DNA from 2 places in the Pseudomonas sp. P1_A1 genome. Region 1 is predicted to be linked to the other one. Evidence: riboswitches for the same ligand, from Rfam matches in the RefSeq annotation. Region 1 holds a riboswitch; the other holds the start of a gene.

Region 1 (4,412 bases):
TGCAAGTGCGAGCGGTAAAACAGCACCGCCGCCACCGGTTGACCGGCCTGCCAATCGGCTTGCCAATCCTGAAGGTGCGCGGGGCTTTTTTGCGGGTGGTAGATCGCGGTGCGTGGCAGGGTTTGCGGCTCGGACCATGGATAGTCGCGACCCAGCCAGCGACTGGCGAGGCAGCGAAACAGGTCGAGCGCATTGGCCATGCCGCCCTGACGCAGGAAGTGCCAGAGCCGGTCGCGGTCTTCGGGGATCACGGTGCTCAGATCGCTGAGTTCCGGGTCCGGACGATCGTCGCCCGGCACCAGAATCAACTGCACACCGCGCTGGGACAATTCCACCAGACGCTCGATGCCGTAACGCCAATAGGCGATGCCGCCATGCAGCGAGATCAGAATCACCTTGGCGTGGCGCAGCACTTCGTCGACATAAAGATCGACCGAGGCGTGATTCTGCACCTGCATTGGGTTGGCCAGGCGCAGGCTCGGGTAATCGTCGGGCAGCTGCTGCGCCGCCTCGGCGAGCAACGCCAGACTGGAATCGCCGCTGCACAGGATCACCAGCTCGGCGGGGGTTTGTCCAAGGTCGGCAATGTTGTCATCCGACACGAAACCGCCGGGCTGGGTCCTGAGCAGGTGCATGGGTTAAACGCTGAGCGCAGCGCGCAATTGCGCTTCGAGTTGAACGGCGTCCAGCGCCTGACCGATCAACACCAGACGGGTGGTGCGTGCTTCATCCGCGCCCCACTGACGGTCAAAGTGCTTGTCGAAACGCGTGCCCACGCCCTGAATCAGCAGGCGCATCGGCTTGTTCGGCACCGCCGCGAAACCCTTGACCCGCAGAATGCCGTGCTGCACCACCAGTTGCGTCAGCGCGTCCATCAGCAGACTTTCGTCGGCTTGCGGCAGTTCGATCGAGATCGAGTCGAATGCGTCATGGTCGTGATCATGATCGTCTTCACCTTCATGGTGATGATCGTGATGGCTGTGGCGACTGTCGATATGTTCTTCGGAACCGGCACCGAGGCCGATCAGCACGTCCAGGGGCAAGCGACCGCTGCTGGCTTCGATGACTTTCACCGCTGGCGGCAGCTCTTCGGCGACTTCCAGGCGCACGCGGGCCAGGTCTGCGGCGCTGATCAGGTCAGCCTTGTTGAGGATTACCAGGTCGGCGCTGGCCAGTTGGTCGGCGAACAGTTCGTGCAGCGGCGATTCGTGGTCCAGGTTCGGGTCGAGTTTGCGCTGGGCGTCCACTTGATCCGGGAATGCAGCGAAAGTGCCGGCGGCCACGGCTGGGCTGTCGACCACGGTGATGACAGCGTCAACGGTGCAGGCACTGCGGATTTCCGGCCACTGGAAGGCTTGAACCAAAGGCTTTGGCAGGGCCAGGCCCGAGGTTTCGATGAGGATGTGGTCGAGATCGCCGCGACGCGCGACGAGTTCGCGCATCACCGGGAAGAACTCTTCCTGGACGGTGCAGCACAGGCAGCCGTTGGCCAGTTCATAGACGCGACCGCTGGCCTCTTCTTCAGTGCAGCCGATGGAGCACTGCTTGAGGATCTCGCCGTCGATGCCCAGCTCGCCGAACTCGTTGACGATCACCGCAATGCGACGGCCCTGGGCATTGTCGAGCATGTGCCGCAGCAAGGTGGTTTTGCCCGAACCGAGGAAGCCGGTAACGATGGTGACGGGGAGTTTGGCCAGTGTTTTCATCGGATGCCCTTTGGCAAGGTGGCGGGCATACGGGACGACGACCGGCAACGCGGGGGCGCGTGCCTGAAGAGTTCGCCACCGGATCACCCCGCCCGGTTGAAAGTGAGAATCTGTGTCGAGGCAGGTCTCCTGGCTGACGGTGTGCCGGGCGGGTCAGCCTGGCATTCGCTGCGCCTTCCCGCGAGCCCGTTGCACAGGGTTTGCAGTGGCGTGGCAGCGAACATCACCGTTCACAGTTGCGGGGGCAGCCGCGGCATCGACCGCGTTCCCTTCTTAGCTTCGGCAGACGCCGAAGAACCTCGAAAGCGCAAGGCTACGCATCGTGTGGGGGCGGGTCAATCACTGCGCACGCCACCCGCCCCTACAAAGAACCAATCGGCATTTGGCCTCCAATTGAGAACCCCTGCCAATTGACTCCCCGCCCTCGCCCATGCTCTCCTACACGCCCTGTTACGGGTGCCCTTCACAGGGTGAAACGGGAAACCGGTGAATCATGTGCTTTACTCTAAAGCCATGTCAGTCCGGTGCTGCCCCCGCAACGGTAAGCGAGTGAAGCGTCAGATCCACTGTGCCGGTCATACGGCATGGGAAGGTGATGCTTGCAGGTCCAGGCGCAAGCCCGGCCCCTCGCGAGCCCGGAGACCGGCCCGCAACACAAAGTGACTTTTACGTTCACTGAATAACAAACCCGCGGTGGGCGGGCGCTGTTCGAAATCTCTGCGAGCCCTTGGCGTGCGGAGGTTTTCATGCGCTCTATTCGCCCGCTGACAGACCAGAGGGAAGCGCCATGTCGATCATCAGCAGCACCGGCAGCAACACCGATAAGAGCATCGCCAGCACCACCACGACCCTGACTCAACGCCTGACCGCCGCCGTGTGTGCGTCGATCCTTGGCGCCAGCCTTGTGTATTTCGCCGGTTTCTCGCACATCGAAGCGGTGCACAACGCCGCGCACGATACCCGTCACAGCTCCGCATTTCCGTGCCATTGAGTCCTGCCGAGATGATCAAGCGTATTGCGCAAACCGCAGGTTTCACCGGGCTGCTGGCCGCCCTGCTATTGACCCTGCTGCAAAGCTTCTGGGTCGCCCCGCTGATTTTGCAGGCCGAGACCTACGAAAAATCCGAGCCGGCCGCTGTTGAAGTCCACGAGCACGCCGCGGGCGCAGTCGCTCACACCCACGATGCCCAAGCCTGGGAGCCGGAAGACGGCTGGCAGCGCGTGCTGTCCACTACCGGCGGCAACCTGGTAGTAGCCGTCGGTTTCGCCCTGATGCTCGCCGGTCTTTACACCCTGCGCGCACCGACCAAAACCTCTCAGGGCCTGCTCTGGGGCCTGGCCGGTTATGCGACGTTCGTGCTGGCTCCGACTCTCGGCCTGCCGCCTGAGCTGCCGGGCACTGCCGCGGCTGATCTGGCGCAACGGCAAATCTGGTGGATCGGCACTGCCGCGTCCACGGCCGTCGGCATCGCGTTGATCGTGTTCAGCCGTCACTGGCTGATGAAAGCGCTCGGCGTGGCGATCCTGGCCGTGCCGCATGTGATTGGCGCACCACAACCGGAAGTCCATTCAATGCTGGCGCCGGAAGCTCTGGAAACGCAATTCAAGATCGCTTCGCAGCTGACCAACGTGGCGTTCTGGCTGGCCCTGGGCCTGATCAGCGCCTGGTTGTTCCGCCGCAAAAGCGATGGACATTACAGCGCATGACTGAAAGCGGCACAGTGCCGACCCTGGTGGTCGGCCTGGGCTGCCAGCGCGGCTGCCCCGTCAGCACGCTGCGGGCGCTGCTCGATCAGGCGTTACAGGCCCATCAGATCGAGCTTCGTGAGATCAAGGCCCTGGCCAGCATCGACCTCAAGCGCGATGAACCTGGCCTGATCCAACTGGCCGAACAGCTGGCATTGCCGTTGATGTATTTCAGCAGCGAACAATTGGCCGGTTATGAACCGCAACTCAGCCACCACTCGGACATCGCGTTTGAACGCACCGGTTGCTACGGTGTGGCGGAGAGTGCCGCGTTGGCTCTGGCCGAACAATTGGCCCAGGCACCGGCAAAGTTGCTGATTCCACGACAAAAATACGCCCAGGCCACCCTGGCATTGGCCAGCGCCGCGTAAAATCCCCGATAATCCCCGCCTTCGATCATGAGCATTCTTCATCTGAAGCATGCCCAGGCCCTATTTCTGACAGGAAACGACGATGACCGTCTACTTCATTGGCGCCGGCCCCGGCGACCCGGAACTGATCACCGTCAAAGGCCAGCGGCTGATTCGTAGCTGCCCGGTCATCATCTATGCCGGCTCCCTGGTCCCCGCCGCCGTGCTGGAAGGCCACCGAGCCGAACAGGTGGTCAACAGCGCCGAACTGCACCTGGAACAGATCGTCGAGCTGATCAAGACCGCCCACGCCAGCGGCCAGGACGTGGCCCGGGTGCATTCCGGCGACCCGAGCCTGTACGGCGCGATCGGCGAGCAGATTCGCTACTTGCGTGAACTCGACATCCCTTTCGAAATCATTCCCGGTGTCACCGCCACCGCCGCCTGCGCGGCCCTTTTGGGTGCCGAACTGACCCTGCCGGACGTGTCACAGAGCGTGATTCTGACCCGTTACGCCGACAAGACCGCCATGCCCGCTGGCGAAGAGCTGGGTAGCCTGGCGCAACACGGGGCGACCATGGCGATCCACCTGGGGGTCAATCATCTGGAG
Region 2 (4,412 bases), on a different contig from region 1:
CAGGCCTTCGGCGCGGGACGCCAGCCACAGGTTCTGGATGGCACAGGACAGCGAGGCCATGTCCATTTCCGGCAACGTACGACGGCCGAAGATATGCCGTTCGCGATCGTCCATCAGCGCAGCGACCAGCACTTCGGCGCAGTCTTGGATGCCTTCGACCTTGAGCTTCATGAATTCGTCGGAGCGCTCGCCGAGGGCTTCGGCGGTGCGGACGCGTTCTTCCTCCACCAGTTGCTGGATCTTGCCGCGCAGCGCCCGGTCGCTGATGCGGATGAACCGCCAGGGCTGCATCAGGCCGACGCTCGGCGCCTGGTGCGCGGCTTCGAGCAGGCGTCTCAGTAACTCGGGCTCGACTGTGCCGCCACTGAAGTGGCGCATGTCACGGCGTTCACCGATGGCTCGGTAGACCGCATCGCGTTCGGCTTCGGAAAAGGCGTTTTCTGTCATGGCCTGCTCGCGATGACGGCTTCACGATCGGGCGCCAACAACGCAGCAATCGCCGCCGGATTGGACGGAAAATAAAAGTGCACATAAGAGGCCGTCATCCGCCCCTCACGATAAACCGCCTCCGCCCCTCGCCCGCCATTGGGGCTCAGGCCACGTGCAATCGGCTCAAGCTCGGTGCTGGTCAGCGAGTGGTGATAGGTGTGCCCGCGCAGCAAACCTTCGGGCAATTCCACCGCCTGCAAGGCCAACGCCGCCAGACGCTTCTGCATCACCGCATTACCGGTCAACAAGCCAACCAGCTCGGCGCGAGCACCCTCGACATCGGTCAACGAGTCCAGCAGGTACAACATGCCGCCACACTCGGCCAGCAACGGTTTTCCCGCCGCGTGGTGAGCGCGGATGGCGGTCAGCATTGGCGTGTTTTGTGACAACGCCACATGGTGCAATTCAGGGTAACCGCCCGGCAGATAAAGGCTGTCTGCCTCTGGTAACCCGCTGTCGCGGATCGGCGAGAAGAAAGACAATTCGGCGCCCATGGCCCGCAGCAGATCCAGGCTCGCGCCGTAGGTAAACGCGAAGGCTTCGTCCCGAGCCACAGCAATCCGCACACCGGCCAGCAACGGTTCGGCCGCAATCATTTCAGGCGCGGCGAATTCCACGACAGGTGGTAACGCCACGTCGCAACTGCTGGCCAGCGAGGCGGCGGCGGCATCGAGGCGCAGATCTAAGTCATTCAGCTCACTGGCCTGTACCAGGCCAAGATGCCGACTCGGCAATTCGATGCCGGTTTCCCGGGACAACGCGCCGTACCAACGCAAGCCTTCTGTCAGGCTGCCTTCGAGCAATTGCGCATGACGCAGGGTGCCAACCCGGTTGGCCAACACACCGGCAAACGGCAAATCCGGCTGATAGCGCGCCAAGCCCAAGGCCAGCGCGCCAAAGGTCTGCGCCATCGCGGTGCCGTCAATCACGCCGAGCACCGGCACACCAAAATGCCGCGCCAGGTCGGCACTGGACGGCGTACCGTCAAACAGCCCCATGACGCCTTCGATGAGGATCAGATCGGCTTCGCCAGCGGCTTCCCACAACAGACGACGACTTTCCTGCTCGCCGACCATCCACATGTCCAGTTGATAAACTGGCGCACCGCTGGCGCGCTCGAGAATCATCGGGTCGAGAAAGTCCGGGCCGCATTTGAACACGCGCACCTTGCGCCCCTGATTGCGATGCAACCGGGCGAGCGCGGCGGTGACGGTGGTCTTGCCCTGACCGGAGGCCGGCGCGGCAATCAGTACCGCCGGGCATTGACGTGGTTGACTCACAACTCGACGCCTTTTTGCGCCTTGATCCCGGCCTGGAAGGCGTGCTTGATCATGCCCATTTCGGTGACGGTGTCAGCCAGTTCGATCATCTCCGGTTTGGCGCCACGGCCAGTGACCACCACATGCTGCATCGGTGGACGGGCCTGCAAGTCGCTGAGCACCTGATCGAGATCGAGGTAACCGTGCTTGAGGGCGATGTTCAATTCATCGAGTACCACCAAGCCAATCGACGGATCGCTCAGCAGTTCGCGGGACACCGCCCACGCAGCTTCGGCGGCGGCGATGTCACGCTGGCGGTCCTGGGTTTCCCAGGTGAAGCCCTCGCCCATCACATGAAAACGCACCTGCTCCGGAAAGCGCCGGAAGAACAACTCCTCGCCGGTGCTGCTGCGCCCCTTGATGAACTGCACCACGCCGCATTGCATGCCGTGGCCCATGGAGCGCGCAAGCATGCCGAACGCCGAACTGCTCTTGCCTTTGCCGTTGCCGCTCAGCACCAGCAGCAGGCCGCATTCATTCGGCGAGTTGGCGATGCGTTCGTCGATCACGGCTTTTTTGCGCAGCATGCGCGCCAGATGGCGTTCGTCACGATCGGGGGTATCAGTCATGGGGGAGCTCTCCGTTGAGGCTGGATAACGGCGGGCAGGCACAAGAATAGACGGCAAGAAGCCTGGCATCGCCCACCGTGATGCCGCTGAATGGATCAGGCCGGTCTCCGGGCTCATGAGCGGCACTTGGCCCGACTGCGCGCCTTCCCATGTCAATCGTCGACACAGTGGCTCAAGGCGCAGTCTTCACTCATTTACCGTTGCGGGGGCAGCGCCGGGATCGCGATCGTTCTTCGCTGGAAGAAACTCACTCACCGGCTTCCCTGTTTCACTCTGTCGACCAAGGCCACAGAGCACCTGAAACAAGCCGCGAAGGTTAGAGGGTTGGGGGTGGAGCGTCAATTAAAGACGGGACGCCTTCCGGCGAATAACTGCCGCCGATCAATTATCTGACGCCAATCTTGTGCCACACTGCCAGCAGTGATATCAAAGAGCCACAACCTCATAACACAATAACAAGGGTGAGCCACATGCAAGGCATGATCATCAGCAATCCGAAGCTGGAATTCCTGCGCCCGGTGCTGGAACGCTGGTTTGACTGTATCGACCGCTACAACGCCGTGCGCGGCGATAACGATACGCCTTACTGGTACGACGAAAACGCCAACCTCGGCCTGCTCTCTGCCGCAGCCTGGATGGCGGAAATGGTCACGCTGCAGCAAACACCGACGCGCAAACAGACCGAAGAAGGCGAACGCAACGCCCGCGCCGATCTGTTTATCGCCACCAGCGAAGAACGCGCGTACCTGCAGGCCACTCAGCGCTGGCCGCGGGTCAATAGTTTGAACCTGACCCAGGCACTGGCGGACATCACCAGCGACGCGAAGCGCATCAGCTACGCCAGCGACCTGAAACTCGGCTGCCTGTTTGTCGCTCCACAAAAAGCCCAGCACAGCGCCACCCCGGAAGAACTCCAGGACATGCTCGACGACCTGCAAAAGGAACACACCTGTGCGGTGGCCTGGTATTTCCCTTACGCCTACCGCAAGTTGCGCAATGAAGCCGGCAACTACCACCCGGGTATCGCCGTGCTGTTCAAGGAAGCCCGCGGCTGACTGGTTGAACCATCGGGTGTCTACGCTTCTCTATGATTACGTCAATGCATTCATAGGGAAGATCAGTAATGCGCAAACCCCAACTCGTTTTCATCATCGCGCTCGCCGGAGGGCTCGCCGCCTGTGGTGAAACCTCCAGCCTGCAAGTCTCGGACGGCACCGGACCGTCGCCCAAGCTGCCGGAACCGAACAAAACCCTGATCCCGACGGTGAACATCGCCCCGGCGATCGGCTGGCCTCAAGGTAAAAAACCCACTGCCGCGCCAGGGACTCAGGTGGCGGCGTTTGCCGAAGGCCTCGATCATCCCCGCTGGCTCTACGTATTGCCCAACGGCGATGTGCTGGTGGCCGAAACCAACTCGCCGCCCAAACCCGACGACGGCAAAGGCATTCGCGGCTGGGTCATGGGCAAAGTCATGGGCCGTGCCGGGGCCGGCGTTCCCAGCCCGAATCGCATCACTCTGCTGCGGGACAAGGACCACGACGGCGTCGCCGAAACCCGCACGGTGTTCCTGGAAACCCTCAACTCGCCCTTCGGCATGACCTTGGTCGGCAAAGACCTGTACGTCGCCGACACCGACCGCTTGCTGCGTTTCCACTATGAAAACAGCGAGACGGCGATCAAGTCGCAGCCGATCAAAGTGGTCGATTTGCCGGGCGGCACACTGAATCACCATTGGACCAAAAACGTCATCGCCAGCAAGGACGGCAGCAAGCTGTACGTCACCGTGGGTTCGAACAGCAACGTCGGTGAAAACGGCATGGATCAGGAGGAAGGTCGCGCGGCGATCTGGGAAGTGGATCGCGCCACCGGCAACCATCGAATCTTCGCCTCGGGGATTCGCAACCCGAACGGCCTGGCCTGGGAGCCTCAGAGCGGCGCTTTATGGACCGCAGTCAACGAGCGTGACGAAATCGGCAGCGACCTGGTGCCGGACTACATCACGTCAGTGAAGGACGGCGGGTTCTATGGCTGGCCT

What was found. Region 1 has a riboswitch for cobalamin ahead of AC1D2Q_RS12030 (CbtB domain-containing protein). Riboswitches for the same ligand answer to the same signal wherever they lie in the genome.
Region 2: another riboswitch for cobalamin. It lies ahead of cobO (cob(I)yrinic acid a,c-diamide adenosyltransferase); the one in region 1 lies ahead of AC1D2Q_RS12030 (CbtB domain-containing protein).

The regions. Positions count from the first base shown of each region.
Region 1 covers NZ_JBFTZE010000006.1:313,616-318,027, forward strand. The annotation lists gene cobN (cobaltochelatase subunit CobN) at 1-635, opposite strand, end outside; gene cobW (cobalamin biosynthesis protein CobW) at 639-1,706, opposite strand; cobalamin riboswitch at 1,809-2,023, opposite strand; cobalamin riboswitch at 2,144-2,371, shown strand; gene AC1D2Q_RS12030 (CbtB domain-containing protein) at 2,494-2,697, shown strand; gene AC1D2Q_RS12035 (CbtA family protein) at 2,709-3,413, shown strand; gene AC1D2Q_RS12040 (cobalamin biosynthesis protein) at 3,410-3,823, shown strand; gene cobM (precorrin-4 C(11)-methyltransferase) at 3,906-4,412, shown strand, end outside.
Region 2 covers NZ_JBFTZE010000010.1:25,629-30,040, reverse strand. The annotation lists gene bluB (5,6-dimethylbenzimidazole synthase) at 1-447, opposite strand, end outside; gene AC1D2Q_RS16300 (cobyrinate a,c-diamide synthase) at 444-1,769, opposite strand; gene cobO (cob(I)yrinic acid a,c-diamide adenosyltransferase) at 1,766-2,377, opposite strand; cobalamin riboswitch at 2,459-2,693, opposite strand; gene AC1D2Q_RS16290 (hypothetical protein) at 2,848-3,432, shown strand; gene AC1D2Q_RS16285 (PQQ-dependent sugar dehydrogenase) at 3,501-4,412, shown strand, end outside.